Regions from separate parts of the Stenotrophomonas bentonitica genome, predicted to be linked through region 2. Evidence: predicted binding sites of a transcription regulator. Region 2 holds the regulator's gene; each other region holds the start of a gene.
The links. The regulator FliA, encoded in region 2, starts transcription of late flagellar genes. The targets are predictions, from matches to a motif close to TAAAGTTTNNCNNNCNNNGGCCGATAA.
Positions count from the first base shown of each region.

Region 1: a site for FliA is predicted at 2,599-2,625, ahead of HGB51_RS09945 (GGDEF domain-containing protein). Genes of this name have one in related genera too.
Region 3: a site for FliA is predicted at 3,034-3,060, ahead of HGB51_RS08745 (methyl-accepting chemotaxis protein). Genes of this name have one in related genera too.

Region 1 covers NZ_JAAZUH010000001.1:2,238,495-2,243,732, reverse strand. The annotation lists gene HGB51_RS09950 (DUF808 domain-containing protein) at 1-874, shown strand, start outside; gene HGB51_RS09945 (GGDEF domain-containing protein) at 1,012-2,565, opposite strand; gene HGB51_RS09940 (dihydrolipoamide acetyltransferase family protein) at 2,688-4,079, opposite strand; gene HGB51_RS09935 (SH3 domain-containing protein) at 4,076-4,429, opposite strand; gene HGB51_RS09930 (alpha-ketoacid dehydrogenase subunit beta) at 4,431-5,238, opposite strand, start outside.
Region 2 covers NZ_JAAZUH010000001.1:138,745-143,982, forward strand. The annotation lists gene HGB51_RS00575 (chemotaxis protein CheA) at 1-1,108, opposite strand, end outside; gene HGB51_RS00580 (protein phosphatase CheZ) at 1,113-1,727, opposite strand; gene cheY (chemotaxis response regulator CheY) at 1,727-2,119, opposite strand; gene HGB51_RS00590 (RNA polymerase sigma factor FliA) at 2,136-2,882, opposite strand; gene HGB51_RS00595 (MinD/ParA family ATP-binding protein) at 2,879-3,766, opposite strand; gene flhF (flagellar biosynthesis GTPase FlhF) at 3,753-5,238, opposite strand, start outside.
Region 3 covers NZ_JAAZUH010000001.1:1,991,389-1,996,626, reverse strand. The annotation lists gene HGB51_RS08765 (SDR family oxidoreductase) at 1-584, shown strand, start outside; gene HGB51_RS08760 (Ohr family peroxiredoxin) at 591-1,097, shown strand; gene HGB51_RS08755 (bestrophin family protein) at 1,128-2,135, shown strand; gene HGB51_RS08750 (SDR family oxidoreductase) at 2,154-2,936, shown strand; gene HGB51_RS08745 (methyl-accepting chemotaxis protein) at 3,089-5,238, shown strand, end outside.

The DNA of each region.
Region 1 (5,238 bases), 2.1 Mb from region 2:
CATCCTGACCAAGGTGGCGGCGAAGAAGACCGCCGGCGTGCTGGGCGACGACCTGGCGCTGAACGCGCAGCAGGTCACCGGGGTCAGCGCCAACCGCGAGCTGCCGGTGGTATGGGCGGTGGCCAAGGGCTCGCTGGTGAACAAGGCGATCCTGGTCCCGGCGGCGCTGGCGATCAGCGCGCTGGAAACCTGGCTGAAGGCCAAGGGCTATCCGATTCCGATCGTGGTGCCGCTGATGATGATCGGCGGCGCGTTCCTCTGCTACGAGGGCGTGGAGAAACTGGCACACCGCTTCCTGCATTCGAAGGAAGAGGACGCGCAGAAGAAGGCCGAGCGGGTTGCGGCGCTGGCCGATGAGAAGGTCGACATGGTGGCGTGGGAGAAGGACAAGATCAAAGGCGCGGTGCGCACCGACTTCATCCTGTCTGCCGAGATCATCGTGTTGTCGCTGGGCGTGGTATCGGCCGCGCCGTTCCTGAACCAGGTGACCGCGCTGGTGGTGATTGCGCTGGGCATGACGGTGTTCGTGTATGGGCTGGTGGCGGGCATCGTGAAGCTGGATGACGCGGGCCTGTACCTGTCGCGCAAGGGTGGCGCGCTGGCGGCGTTCGGTCGCGGCCTGCTGGTGTCGGCGCCGTGGTTGATGAAATTCCTGTCGGTGGCCGGTACGGCCGCGATGTTCCTGGTCGGTGGCGGGATCCTGGTGCACAACGTACCGGCGCTGCATCACTTCGTGCAGGGCCTGGGCGGGGATGGCCAGTGGGGGTGGCTGGTGAGCGCGCTGGGCAACGTGGTGGTCGGCGTGATTGCCGGTGCAGTGGTGCTGGCGGTGGTGATGGGGATACAGAAGGCGCGCGGCAAGACCGCGCATTGAATCCTGCACCGCTTGGGACACGCGTGGCGTGTCGCTACGCGGGGTGCGCATTGCCCGGTAGAGCCACGCCCTGCGTGGCTGTCGCGGTGTCGGACATGGCGTAGCCACGCAGGGCGTGGCTCTACCGCAGCCGGCCGTCAGCCGGCTTGTACGCGGTTCTTGCCTACGCGCTTGGCGGCATACAACGCCGCATCGGCCCGCTTCAGCAGCGCGTCGGCACTTTCACCGGGCTGCCACTGGCTCAGGCCGGCGCTGAAATGTACCGGTACGCGCTGGCCGTCCAGCTGCAATGGCCGCTGCGCCAGCGAGCGCTGCAGCCGCTGCAAAGTGGACATGCTGTCGGCGCCCGGGGTTTCCGGCATCAGCAGTACGAATTCATCGCCACCGATGCGCGCGATGGTGTCCGAGCTGCGCAGCAGCAGCTGGCACACGGTGACCAGGTGGCGCAGGATCGCGTCGCCGCCGGGATGGCCGTGGTCGCTGTTGGTCTGATGGAAGTCGTCCAGGTCCAGCAGCGCCAGCGCAAGCGGGTGGCCGTGGCGTTCGGCGCGGGCCAGTTCGCGCTCCAGCAGCTCGTCGAAGCCGCGCCGGTTCAATGCCCCCGTCAGCGGGTCGGTACGCACCAGCCCGGAGACGTCGCGCAGTTCCTGTTCGAGCTCGGCAATGCGCGCTTCGGCCTGTTCCACGTCGCGACGCGCGTTGCCCAGGTGGTCGCGCGCCTGCAGCGCCTGCTCCTGCACGCGGCCGGTGTCCTGCAGTACGTCCTGCAGCAGCTGGTTGAGGTCGGCGATGCTGCGCGCCTCCTTCAACGCCAGCGCATAGCTGCTGATGCGGTCGTGGTACTCGCCGGTGCTGACCGCCATGCCGTCCAGCTGTTCGATGAAGTCGCCCATCAGGCTCTTCATGGCGGCCTTGGAGTCGACGATGCCCTGCTTGAGCAGGCCCTGCTTGTAGATCACTTCGCGCAGGTTGGAGCGCGCCTGCTCGACCGAGTCGCGGTCCAGCGGGCCGCCGATCAGCGCACGCACGGCATGCAGCTGGCCATGCAGCCAGCTGCTGTCGTCGAGCAGTTCGCCGATGTTGTCCAGCAGCAGGTCGAACAGGCTCAGCAGCAGTTCCTGCTGTTCCTGCCAACCGTCGCTGCGCACGCCGATCTGGTGGGTGAGCTCGCGCAGGCGCAGTTCCAGTGGCTGCAGCGGCTGGCCGGGGTGCCAGTGGCGCAGCTCGGCGGCCAGCTGCACCGGCTCATCCTTCAGCTCGGGCATGTTCTGCAGCAGGCTGGCCACGGTCACGCCCAGGGTCATGCGCAGCAGCTCGCGCAGGCGCAGGCTGTCGGGCGGGCCGTCAGGGCTGTCCTGCTCGATGGTGCGGATGTACTTGTCGATCAGCTGGCGCATGGCGCGGCCGTAGCTGACCCAGTCGGCGCTGCGCTGGGCCGACTGCAGGCGCTGGCCCATGTCGCCCAGCTCACCGGGCAGCGTGGCCATGCCTTCGGCGAACGCCGCCAGCAGCGGCTCGGGCTGCTCGGCGCCGGCGAACAGGCGTTGCAGCTGGGCGCTGCTGCCGCCCGTGGTGACAGGCGTCTCCACCGTGTCCCCGGCCGCCTTGGCCGCGCCCAGGCGGCGCGACAGCAGCCGCCCCACGGCAGTGCCGGGGCCGGGGCTGGGGAGGGCGTCCTGCGGGTCCTTCATGCGGCGGTCTTGGGACAGGGTGAGGTTGGAACAGTATCGGCGCGGCGGGGCCCGGCTTGAACCCCCTCAAACGACGACGGCCACCCTGCGGTGGCCGTCGTCACTTCCTCACCTGGCGCCGGTCAGTTGGCCAGGGCCAGGTCGTCCAGCATCGCGCGCAGGAAGCGGGCGGCTTCGCCACCGGTGGCGGCGCGGTGGTCGAACGTGACCGACAGCGGGATCACCTTGTGCGCTTCCACGCCGCCCATGACCGGGGTCATCTGGTGGCGGGCACGGCCGGCGGCGACGATGGCCACGCACGGCGGTACCACCACCGGGGTGGCATAGCGGCCGGCGAACATGCCGAAGTTGGAGAGCGAAATGGTATAGCCGCTCAGCTCCGAGGCCGCGATCGAGCGCGCTTCGACCTGCTCACGCAGGCGGTTCACGCCTTCGCGGATGCCGCGTGCATCCAGCACGTCGGCGTTGCGCAGGGCCGGTACGAACAGGCCGTCGTCGGTGTCCACCGCGATGCCCACGTCCACGTGCGCGTGCAGGGTGCGGGTCAGGGCGTCGCCGTCGAACCAGGCATTCAGCGCCGGGACCTTCTGGCAACCGACCACGATCGCACGCACCAGGCGGGCGGTCATGTCGTTGCCCGGGGCCCAGGCATGGATGTCGGCGTCGTCGTTCAGCGTGGTCGGCACGACCTTGCTGTGCGCGTCGGCCATCACCCGCGCCATGTTGCGGCGCACGCCCTTCAGCTGTTCCGGCTGGCCCTTGGCGACCACGCCCGGCGGCTGGGTGCGCATCGGCTTGCCGGCGGCCGACAACGGTGCGCGGGCTTCAGCGGCGCGTGCGACCGGCGCGGCAGCCGCCACCGGGGCAGCCGCGGCAGGCGCCGGTGCGGCACCGACCTTGGCGCTGCCATCGGCAGCGGCCTGCTTGACGTCGGCCATGGTCACCGCGCCGTCGGCGCCGGTGGCGCGCACGCGGGTCAGGTCCACGCCCAGCTTGCGCGCGGTGGCGCGCACCGCCGGCACGGCCTTGACCCCGCCTACCGCCACAGCCTGTTCGGCATGCACGGCATTGGAGCTCTGCATCGCACCGACCACGGTGCCTTCGTCTTCGCGCTCGGCGCCCGGCTTGGCGATCTCGCCGCCGTCGTCCGAAGCCACCACCTTGGCCGGCTGGGCCGGAGCAGTCTGGCCGGTACTCGGGGTCGGCGCCGCGGCCGCGTGGCCGTGGCTGTGGCCGGTGTCCTGGCCATCGGCGCGCTGCGGCAGGTTCGGGTCCAGTTCGAACTGGGCCAGCACGCTGCCGGTGGGAATGATGTCGCCGGCACCGCCGGCCAGCTTCAGTACCTTGCCGGAGAACGGCGAGGGCACTTCAACCACGGCCTTGGCGGTCTCCATCGAGACCAGCGGCTCGTCCAGCTTGATCACGTCGCCTTCCTTGACGAACCACTCGACGATGGTGGCGTCCGGCAGGCCTTCGCCGAGGTCGGGCAGGTGGAAATTCTTGTTCTCACTCATGTGCAGTTCTCTTCCAGCAGTTCGAGATCGCGGGCCGGCAGCCAGCCCGTCGCGCCGTTCGCGCGTTCGGACCACCACCAGCCGCCGTGTTCATGATGCAGTTTGACCATTTCGCCGCTGTCCACGTCCAGTTCGCGGGCGTCGTAGTCGCGCAGGGCCTCTGCGCGACCGTCGTCCAACCGCTGCAACCACGCCACCGGTGCCCAGCCGGCACGCCCGTCATCGGTGCGTACCCAGGCAAACGCCGGCCATTCCTCGTCACGAACACCCAGTTCGACGATCTGGCCGGTGCGGAACCGGAGCGGGTTGGGGTACTGGCTGCGGTACGGGCCTAGGAGACGGGCCCGCATGTCAGCCTGCCGCCACCGCGCGTTTGGCCGCGCTGACGATCCGGTCCACGCTCGGCAGGTACTTCATTTCCAGGCGGAACAGCGGAATGTGGGTGTCGTAGCCGGTGACGCGTTCGACCGGTGCGAGCAGGTCGTACAGCGATTCCTCGGCCAGGCGCGCGGCGATTTCAGCGCCGAAGCCCGCGGTCTTCGGGGCTTCCTGCACGATCACGCAGCGGCCGGTCTTGGCCACCGACTCGGCGATGGTGGCGAAGTCGAGCGGACGCAGCGTGGCCACGTCGATCACTTCGGCACTGATGCCTTCGCCGGCCAGCTTGTCGGCCGCTTCCAGCGCTTCCTTCACCTGCGCGCCCCAGGTCACCACGGTCACGTCGGTGCCGTCGCGCAGCACGAAGCACACGTCCAGCGGCAGCGCTTCGCCGTCGTTGACCACCACTTCCTTGTACTGGCGGTAGATGCGCTTGGGTTCCATGTAGATCACCGGATCCGGTTCACGGATCGCGGCCAGCAGCAGACCGTAGGCGCGCTGCGGCGAAGACGGCAGCACCACGCGCAGGCCCGGCACGTTGGTGAAGATCGCTTCGTTGGCTTCGCTGTGGTGTTCCGGCGCACGGATGCCGCCGCCCCACGGCACGCGCAGCACCATCGGGCAGTGCAGGCGGCCACGGGTCCGGTAACGCAGGCGCGCGGCGTGGCAGACGATGTGGTCCACCATCGGGTACATGAAGCCGTCGAACTGGGCTTCTGCGACCGGCTTCATGCCCTGTGCGGCCAGGCCGATGGTCAGGCCGGCAATGGTGGTTTCATCC
Region 2 (5,238 bases):
GCCGCACGTTGCCGCTGCGGGGCTTGCCCTGTGCTTCGCGCAGTTCGGGCATTTCGATGCCGTGGTCGATCGCGTTGCGCACCAGGTGCACCAGCGGGTCGGCCAGCGCTTCGACCAGGTTGCGGTCCAGCTCGGTTTCCGCGCCGATCAGCTCCAGCTCCACTTCCTTCTTGAGGTTCCGGGCGACGTCGCGGGCGACCTTGGGGAAGCGCGAGAACACCTTACCCACCGGCTGCATGCGGGTGCGCATCACCGCCGACTGCAGGCGCGCGGTGGCGATGTCCAGGGTCGACACCGCACGGTCCAGCTCTTCGTCATGCAGGCGCGCGCGCAGGGTCTTGAGCCGGTTGCGCGAGAGCACCAGTTCGCCGATCAGGTTGACGATGGCATCCAGGCGCTTGGTGTCCACGCGCACGGTGTGCTCGGCTTCGGCCACCGGCTTGTTGGCAGCCGGCTTGGCCGGGGCCGGGGCGGCGACCGGGCGCGGCGCGGGCGCCGGTGCGGGAACAGCCGCCTGCACTGTGCCGGGGGCGGCGCCACCGTGCAGCTGGTCGAGCAGTGCTTCGAATTCGTCTTCGCCGATCAGTCCGTCGTCGACCTTTTTCGTGGGCGTCACGGCGGTCGGCGCGGCGCCACCGTGCAGGGTGTCCAGCAGCGCTTCGAACTCGTCGTCGGTGATCAGGTCACCGTTGGCCGGCACCGCGGCCGCCACCGGCGCAGGCACGGCCGGACCGTTGACGTCGAACTGCGAGATCAATTCCGGCGGCGCATAGCCCGGCTCGGTACCGGCCGACACCGAATCCAGCATCGACTGCAGGTAGTCCAGCGACTGCTGGCCGGCATCGAAGTGGTGCGCCTGCAGCACCGCCTGCCCGGAGCGGGCCATGCCCAGGGTCTCTTCCGCGGCGTGGCACAGTTCCACCATCGCCTGGATGCCGAGGAAGCCGGCACCGCCCTTGAGCGTGTGGAAGCCGCGGAACACCGCGTTGAGCTGGTCGCTGTCCTGGGGCGACTGCTCCAGCGACACCAGCTGTTCGCCGAGGCGATCCAGGATTTCCTGGGCCTCGAGGATGAAGTCGGCGGCAATGTCGTCTGGAACAGCACTCATGTTTTCAAAGCCCCAAATCGGAAAGCAGGTCGTCGGCGTCGACCTGCGACACCTGGTGGCGGTCCAACCCGGTCACGGCCGGGCCGGCCAGGCCGTTGTCGCGCTTGCTGGTGGTCTCGTCCGGCGGCGGCAGGCCGAGCGCGCCGAAGCCTTCGTGCACGCGGCGCACGATGCCGACCACGCGGCGGATGATCTGCCCGGTGAGATCCTGGTAGCTCTGGGTGAGCGCGATCTCGGTGAGGTTGTGGCGGATCCGTTCCAGCTGCACGTCCTGGTCCGGGCTCAGCCCGTTGGCGCGCAGCTGCTCGGTCAGCGCCCGGCATTCTTCGGCCAGGTCCAGGGTGCGGTGGGTGGCCTGTTCGGTCATCGCCACCACGTGGTCCAGGCGCGCGCAGGCGTCGTCCAGCTCGCCGGCTTCGCTGGGCAGGGTGGGCAGTTCGCCCAGTGCCTGGCCCAGTTCGCGGGCCAGCCGGTTCAGACCGGCCATCATCGGCTGGGTGCGCAGCGCGGCCAGGGCGTCGATTTCCCGGCGCCAGCCGGCTTCGTCGCCACTTTCCAGCGCGGCAAGGGCGTCCTGCAGGCGCTGCACCAGCGCCGATTTGTCGCGAAGGGTTTCCATCAGGCGCTCGCCGCCAGGCGCTCGAAGATCTTGCCGAGCTTTTCTTCCAGGGTCTGTGCGGTGAACGGCTTGATGATGTAGCCGTTCACGCCGGACTGCGCGGCTTCGATGATCTGCTCGCGCTTGGCTTCGGCGGTGACCATCAGCACCGGCAGGGTCTTGAGCTTGGCGTCGGCGCGGATCGCCTTGAGCAGGTCGATGCCGGTCATCACCGGCATGTTCCAGTCGGTGACCACGAAATCGAACGGCTGGCTCTGCAGCAGGGCCAGCGCGGCATGCCCGTCCTCGGCTTCGGCCGTATTGGTGAAGCCCAGATCGCCCAGCAGGTTCTTGACGATACGACGCATGGTCGAGAAGTCGTCGACGATCAGGATACGCATGTTCTTGTTCAAAGCACTTTCCTCGGTCTCAGTTGTTCTCGAGGCCGGCGTCGGCCGCCTCGAAGATCTTCAGTCGGCCACGCAGGCGCAGCACTGCCTGGCCATGGATCTGGCAGACGCGCGACTCGCTGACCCCGAGCACCGCGCCGATCTCTTTCAGGTTCAGTTCCTGCTCGTAGTACAGCGACAGCACCAGCTGTTCGCGCTCGGGCAGCAGGCCGATCGCGTTGCCCAGCTCGCGGCCGAACTCGCCGCGCTCCAGCACCTGCTGCGGGGTCGGGCCGCCCTGGGCCACGGTGTCCAGCTCGCCCTGGTCTTCGATCCGCGACTCCAGGCTCAGCACCTGGCCGCGCGCGGCGTCTTCCATCAGGCGCAGGTAATCCGGCAGCGGCATGTCCATCGCGGCGGCCACTTCGGTGGCGCTGGCTGCGCGGCCGGTGCTCTGCTCCAGGCGGCGGATGGTGGAGGCGGCGTCGCGCGCACGGCGGTGCACCGAACGCGGCACCCAGTCGCCACGGCGGATCTCGTCGATCATCGACCCGCGGATGCGGATCGAGGCGTAGGTTTCGAACGAGGCGCCCTGGTCGGCGTCGTAGCTGCGCGAGGCCTCGATCAGGCCCATCATGCCGGCCTGGATCAGGTCGTCCACTTCAACGCTGGCCGGCAGGCGCGCGGCCAGGTGGTGGGCAATGCGCCGGACCAGGTCCGAGTGCTGGGCAATGCACTCGTTGGCGGCGGCGCGTTGCACCTCCTTGTAGTGTGCGGCGCCTTTCATGCGGCCACCCCGCGTTGCTTGAGGATGCGTTCCAGGAAGAACTCGACCCCGCCACGCGGTTCGGTGGGGGCCTGCCAGCGGGCGGTGCGGCGGGCGATCTCGGCCATCGCCTGCGCGGCCGGGCTGGACGGGTAGGCCTTCACCACCGGCTGCTGGCGCTGCACCGACAGGCGCAGCCAGTCGTCCTGCGGCACGCAGCCCAGGTAGTTGAGCGAGACGTCGGCCAGGAACTTCTCGCAGACCCGGCTCAGCTTTTCGTACAGCACGCGGCCCTCATTCGGGTCGCGCACCATGTTGGCCACGACCTGGATGCGGTCCACGCCGCGCTCGCGCGAGAGCACCTTGATCAGTGCGTAGGCGTCGGTGATCGAGGCCGGTTCGTCACAGACCACCACCACGGTGTCCTGCGCGGCCTGGCAGAAGGTCAGCACGCCGTCGGTGATGCCGGCGGCGGTGTCGACCACCATGAAGTCCAGTTCGCGTTCCAGTTCGGAGAACACGTTGACCAGGCCCACGTGCTCGGCCGGCTGCAGTTCGGCCATGTGCCGGCGACCGGACGCGGCCGGGACCACCAGCACGCCGTTGGGGCCTTCCAGGATCACCTCGTCCAGCGTGCAGCGCCCGGCGACCAGGTCGGCCAGGGTCAGCTTGGGCTGCAGGCCCAGGATCACGTCGATGTTGGCCAGGCCCAGGTCGGCGTCCAGCAGCAGCGTGCGCTTGCCCATGCCGGCCAGCGCCACGGCCAGGTTGGCCGAGACATTGGTCTTGCCCACGCCGCCCTTGCCGCCGGTGACGGCGATGGTGCGCACCGGGCCCAGCGGCTGGCTGCGGGTAGCCGACAGCGGGAAGGTCCTGGTCAGGTTTTCGTACTCACGCGACGGCATGGTTCAACTCCGGGTTGCAGGGCATATCGGCCGCGCGGCGCAAATCTTCAAGGCGAAGTACAAGATTGGCGGCACTGGCCCGGTGCAGGTCTTCGGGAACGTCCTGGCCGTCGGTGACCCAGGTGATCGGCAGGCGGTGGTCGACCGCCACCGACAGGGCGGTACCGAAGCGGCCGGTCTCGTCCAGCTTGCTCAGCACCACGCCCTGCGGGTTGGCGGCGCTGAAGCGGCGGACCACTTCGTCCATGTCGCCGAAGCTGGTGTTGGCCGGCAGCACCAGCAGGGTGCGGATCTGCTCGGAGGCGCGCAGCCACTGCAGCTGCGCGGCCAGGGCGCGGTCGCGCGGGCCCAGCCCGGCGGTGTCGATCAGCACCAGCTTGTAGTCCTTCAGGCGCTCCAGCAGCTGGGCCAGGTCGCTGCCGCTGTTGGCTTCGTGGACCGCGATGCCGAGCTGGCGGCCGAAGCCGTACAGCTGTTCGCGGGCGCCGATGCGGGCGGTGTCGGTGGTGACCAGGGCCACGTCGCGGGCGGCATGCGCTTCGGCGAAGCGCGAGGCCAGCTTGGCGATGGTGGTGGTCTTGCCGGCACCGGTCGGGCCGACCAGGGCGATCACGCCGCCGGCCTCGAGCGGGTCGACCGGGGCGATCGGCAGCTTCTTGGAGAGCAGGCCCAGCATCAGGCCGCGGCCACGGTGGGCTTCGGTGTCGAGCGGGATCTGCAGGGCGACGTCGCGGCAGATGCCGGCGTCGAAGCCGTACTCGTCCATCAGGTCGAGCGCGGCGGCACGCACCGGCGAGCCGCGCAGGCGTTCGTCGGTGAACCGGTTCATTTCGCGCTCGATCACGTGGCGCATGCCGGCCACTTCATGGCGCAGCTGGCGCAGTTCCTCGTCGTCGCGGACCAGGGTGACCGGCGCCGGCGCCGGGGCGTCAGCCGGTGCAGCGGCAGCCGGTTCCGGGGCGGGCGCCACGACGGCTTCGGCGACTTCGGCGGGGGCCGTCGGTTCGTTGGCGGCCTGCATCGGCGGCAGTGCCGGGGCGGCGATCATCATCGGCGCGGCCGGGACGACCGGTGCGACCGGCGCAACCGGAGCGGTCTCGATCATCGCCATCGGTGCCGGCGGCACGAACACGGCCGAATCATCGATGTCGAAGCGTTCGCTGGCCGCTGCCGGGACCACCGGCACGGTTTCCCACAGCGGGGCGATCGGCGCGTCGAACGCGGCGCGCTGCATCTGCTGCGCCGGCATCTGCGGCAGCTGCGGCGGCACGCTGCGGCCGGGCGGGGCGTGCATTTCGAACAGCGGGGCGTCGTCCTGCGGCGGGTCGATGATGAAGCGGGCGCGGTTGGACGGGGCCGGGGTGGCGCGGACCGGGGAGGGTGCGTCTTCGATCATTGGCCGGGCAGAGCCCGGCGCTACTTCGGGGCGGGCAGCGAGAGCAGCGTCGGAGTGGGCAGCGTGGGCGGCGGCC
Region 3 (5,238 bases), 1.9 Mb from region 2:
ACCTGGCCAACTCGCCGTCGTTCGAGGACGGGGCGGTGCTGGCCTTCTTCCAGACCGCCGGCCGCAACATCCTGGCCGCCGAAAAGTCGGCGGGCGTACATCACCACGTGGCGCTGTCGGTGGTGGGCACCGACAAGCTGGCAGCCAGCGGTTACTTCCGCGGCAAGATCGCGCAGGAGGCGCTGATCCGCGACGCGGGCATCGCCTACACCATCATCCATTCCACCCAGTTCTTCGAGTTCCTGCCGGGCATCATCCAGTCTGCGGGTGACGCGCTGCGCCTGCCCACCGCCCTGGTACAGCCGATCTCGGCCGACGACGTCGCCGATGCCGTGGCGGCGGTGGCGCAGAAGCCCGCGGTCAATGGCGTGGTGGAGATTGCCGGCCCCGAGCGCGCGCGGATGGACGAGCTGGCGCAGCGCTTCATGGACCGCACCGGCGACCCGCGCCGCGTGGTCGGCGACGCGCAGGCCCCGTACTTCGGTGCGCAGCTGCAGGACGACACCCTGGTTCCTGCGGGACAGGCATGGCTGGGCCGCCAGGGCTTCGACGCCTGGCTGCAGCAGTCCGGACTGGTGCGCTGACCGGCCATGTCCGACCTGAAGCCGCCGTCGCCTGCCGTACTCGACAAATACCGTGGCGATGAAGTGCGTCCGCTCTATACCGGGCGGGTACGGGTCCAGGGCGGTGTCACCGGCCATGGCCGTGCCTCGGGAGTGGTGGTGTCCGACGATGGCGCGCTGTCGCTGGACCTGCGCCTGCCGCCGTCGCTGGGCGGTCCCGGCGGTGGCAGCAACCCCGAGCAGCTGCTGGCGGCCGGATACGCCGCGTGTTTCCACGGCGCCATGAGCCTGCTCGCCAGCCGCGCCGGACTGGTGCTGTTGGATGCATGTATTGAAGTGGCGGTGACCTTCTCGCGTGACCCGATCGACGGGCTGTACCTGCTGTCGGCCGAGGTGGAGGCCTACCTGCCCGGGCTGGAATGCAGCGTGGCCGCCGAGCTGGTCCGCAACACCGAACGCGTCTGCCCCTACGCAAAGATGTTCCGCAACGGCATCACCCACGTGGTGAGCGTGGTGCCCACCGCAGCGCCATGAGCGCCGCTTCCCCTACTGGAGAGAACCCTCATGCACGCCGGTCGTTCATACACCCTTACCGAATTCCTGGTCTGGACCCGTCGCCCGCTGTACCTGCTGATCCTTTGGAATGCAGCGCTGGTGGCGCTGTACCAGGTCGTCGGCCTGCACTGGCTGACCCTGCCGTGGAATGTGATCTTCATGCTCGGCACCAGCGTGGCGCTGATTGCCGGTTTCAAGAACACACAGACCTACAACCGGTTATGGGAAGCACAGCAGGTATGGGCTTCGATCACCGCGGCAAGCCGCCTGTGGGGCACGATGAGCCGCGACTACGTGGCCCATCCCGAACACACCCGGCGACTGGTGTACCGGCACCTGGCCTGGCTGACCGCGCTGCGCTACCAGATGCGCGAGAGCAAGCCGTGGGAAACCCAGAAGCTGACGCCGAACATGGAGTATCGCAAGCATTACGATGTGCCGGAAAAGGCACGCACGCTGGACGCGGAATTGACCAAGTACGTGACCCCGGACGAGCGCGCGCGCATCCTGGGCGCGACCAGCAGGGCCACTGAGGCGCTGTCGCTGCAGGGCGCCGCGCTGCGCCAACTGCTCGACGACGGACAGATTTCGCAGGCCAGCTTCGCAGAGCTGCAGCGCGTGCTGCGTGACCTGCACGACCAGCAATCGCGCAGCGAGCGCATCAAGAACTACCCGTACCCACGCCAGTACGCGGTGATCAACGTGATCTTCGTGCGCATCCTGTGCCTGCTGCTGCCGCTGGGAATGATCGACCTGATAGCGCCGATGAACGACACCGTAGGCGGTGCGATGGCCGGGCACATGGTGTGGCTGGCGATCCCGCTGGGCGCGCTGGTGTCGTGGATGTACGCCGCGCTGGACCAGGTCGGTGAGAACAGTGCCAACCCGTTCGAGGGCGGTGCAAACGACATTCCGATCTCGCAGCTGTGCAGCACGGTGGAAAGCGACCTGCGGCAGATGCTGGATGAGCGCGATGTCCCGGTGCAGCAGGCACCGGCCAGCGCCATCGTGATGTAACCCACAAGGACCGCGTACATGAAGATCGTCGTCATCGGGGGCCACGGGCTGATCGGCAGCCGGGTGGTGGAACATCTGGCCGCCCAGGGACATCAAGCGTTGGCCGCGTCGCGCCGCACCGGCGTGGACGTGGTGACCGGCGAGGGACTGGCCGCCGCACTGCAGGGTGCGCAGGTCGTGGTGGACGCCGCCAATGCGCCGATCTTCGACGCCCCGCAGGTCGGCGACTTCTTCCAGCGGGCCACCACCCAGCTGTTGGCGGCTTGCGAACGCGCCGGTGTGCACCATCTGGTGGCCCTCTCCATCGTTGGTACGCCCTACCTGCAGGACAGCCCCTACTTCCGCGCCAAGGCGGTGCAGGAAGGCCTGATACGGCAATCCGCACTGCGCTCCACGCTGGTGCGCGCGACGCAATGCCATGAATTCATGGCCCAGCTGGTAGCCCCGTTGGCCCAGCGCCGGGCCCTGCACCTGTCGCCCGCCAAGGTCCAGCCGGTGGCCGCCGACGATCTCGCAGCACTGGTGGCCCAGGTGGCGACGGCCGCGCCCACCCGGCGCATGGTGCAGATCGCCGGTCCCGAGTGCCACCGCCTGTTCGAGCTGGTGGAGTGGGTGATGTACTTCAACCAGGACGACCGCCCGGTCGTGGAAGACCCCGATGCGCGCTACTACGGCGCCCGGCTGAAGGACACCACCCTCACTCCGGAACCGGGCGCGCTGCTGGGCAGCACCCGCTTCGCCGACTGGCTGGACAGCCACACGCGCGGTCCGCTGCCGCTGGTGCACCTGCCGTTGCCTTGATCCGGCTGAAGGGCTCGGTTCGTCATCTTCCCGTCGTCTACGCACGTTACAACGGCTGCGTAGTTTGACGGCGCTCAAGGTTCTGCATCAACAACCCTAAAGTTCCGCCAGACCTGGCCGATACCGATGCGTCATTCCGCCTGGAGTACGCGATGTCGGCCTTCCCCCGCCGCCTTTGGTTGTCCCTCACCCGACGCGGTGAGTCCGTTCCTGTCCGGCATGCGCTGCGCGACGGGCTGGTTGCACTGCGCCGGCTGAGCGTGGCGCGCAAGCTGAAGATCAGCCTGGTCGCCTGCGTATCGGGCCTGTTGCTGGTGGCCATCGTATACGCGTGGACACGGTACAACAGCGAGCGTGCCGCCGACACGTTCGACAGGCACCAGCAGGTCACCGGGCTGGTAGCGGCCCTGGGCACCCAGGTCGCAGACGCACGCCGCCTGCAGACCCGCTATGCGACCAGCTTCGATGACGCCGACCGCCAGGCGCTGCAGCAGGCCCGGCAGGAACTGCAGGATTCGCTGGCCGCACTGCAGCGCGCCGCCGCAGGCAATGGCAAGGCGGAGGCGTTGCAGGCACTGGCCGCACGCATCGCCGAGTTTGCCGACGGCATCACCGCGCTGAACGCACGCGTGGATGAAATGGGGCGTGGCGACGAGAACCTGCGCGCGCAGGTCGAGGCCGCCGCGACTGCAATGGAGGATGCCCTGGCCACGGTGCAGCGCCCGGCGCTGGACGCGCAATGGCAGACGATCCGTCGGCAGGAAGCGCTTCTGCTGCTTACCGGCGATTCCGCCCACACCGACCGGGCCAGCGAGGCCAAGCTTCCCTTCGAGCTGGCGGTGGCCGCGCCGGGCCTGCGTGCAGACGCGCAGGACGCGCTGCGCGCGGCGATGGACGCCTACCAGGGTGCGTTGCTGGGCTACACGGCCGCCCGGGTCGGCCTGGACATAGAGGCGCAATCGCTGGCCGACACCGCCGCGCAGATCGCGCCCAGCCTGGAACAGGTCCAGCAGGCGCAGGCCGCGTCGCTGGAGGCGGCGCGCGGTCGCCTGCAGAGCCAGGCACGGACCATGACGGTCGCGTTCGCGGTGACCCTGCTGCTGGTTGCACTGCTGCTGGTCGCCACCCTGCTGCTCACCCTGCAGGCGGTGCAGCGCCCGATCGCCGACACCCTGCGTTTCGCCGAAGACATCGCCGAAGACCGGCTGGACACGATGCTGTTCGTGCGTAATCCGCACGACGAGTTCGGGCAGCTGGCGCAGCGGCTGCTGCACATGCAGGGCCGGCTGCGCAGCCGGATCGAGGCCGAGCGCGCGGCCGCGCGCGACAACACCCGCGCCCGCCAGGCGCTGGACAGTGCCCAGACCGGGTTGATGGTGCTCGACCCGGACGGCAGCATCGGCTTCCTCAACCGCGCGCTGTGCAGCGCACTGGGTTGCACGCCGGAACAGTGGCGCGGTGAGCCCGCGCATCGGCTGCACCCGGTGTTCGGCAACGTGGCCGCGCAACTGCAGCGTGGCAAGGGCAGCGCCCATGAGGTCGAGCAGGGCGGTGTCCGCTACCAGCTGGTGCTCAATCCGATCCTGGACGAGGGCCAGCTGCTCGGCGCTGCGGTGGAATGGCGCAGCCGCGCGCTGGAGACCACGGTGGAAACCGAGGTGGCCGCGCTGGTGGACGCTGCCGCACATGGCGAGCTGGACGCGCGCATCGCGGTGCATGACAAGCAGGGTTTCGTGCTGACCCTGGCGGTCAGCATCAACCGGCTGCTGGACACCTTCCAGGGCAACCTGGCCGGGCTGCAGGCGCTGCTGTCGGGGCTCGCGCGTGGCGACCTCGGCCTGCGCATGCAGGGCGACTTCCAGGGCGTGTTCGCACAGATGCGCGACGACGCCAACGCCAGCGTGCAGCAGCTTTCCGACATCGTGGTGCGCATCCAGCAGGCCACGGGCGCGATCCATGGCGCGGCCGACGAGATCGTCGCGGGCAACCGCGACCTGGCCGAGCGTACCGAGCGCCAGGCTGCGCACCTGGAAGAGACCGCCTCGTCGATGGAAGAACTCACCGCCACCGTGCGCCAGAACGCCGATTCCGCGCTGCAGGCCAACCGGCTTGCGGTGGGCGCCGCGGACATCGCAGTGGAAGGCGGCAGCGCGGTCGCGCAGGTGGTGGCGACCATGCACGACATCGCCGCCTCGTCGCGCCGGATCGGCGACATCACCGGGGTGATCGATGGCATTGCCTTCCAGACCAACATCCTGGCGCTCAACGCGGCGGTGGAAGCCGCACGTGCCGGTGAACAGGG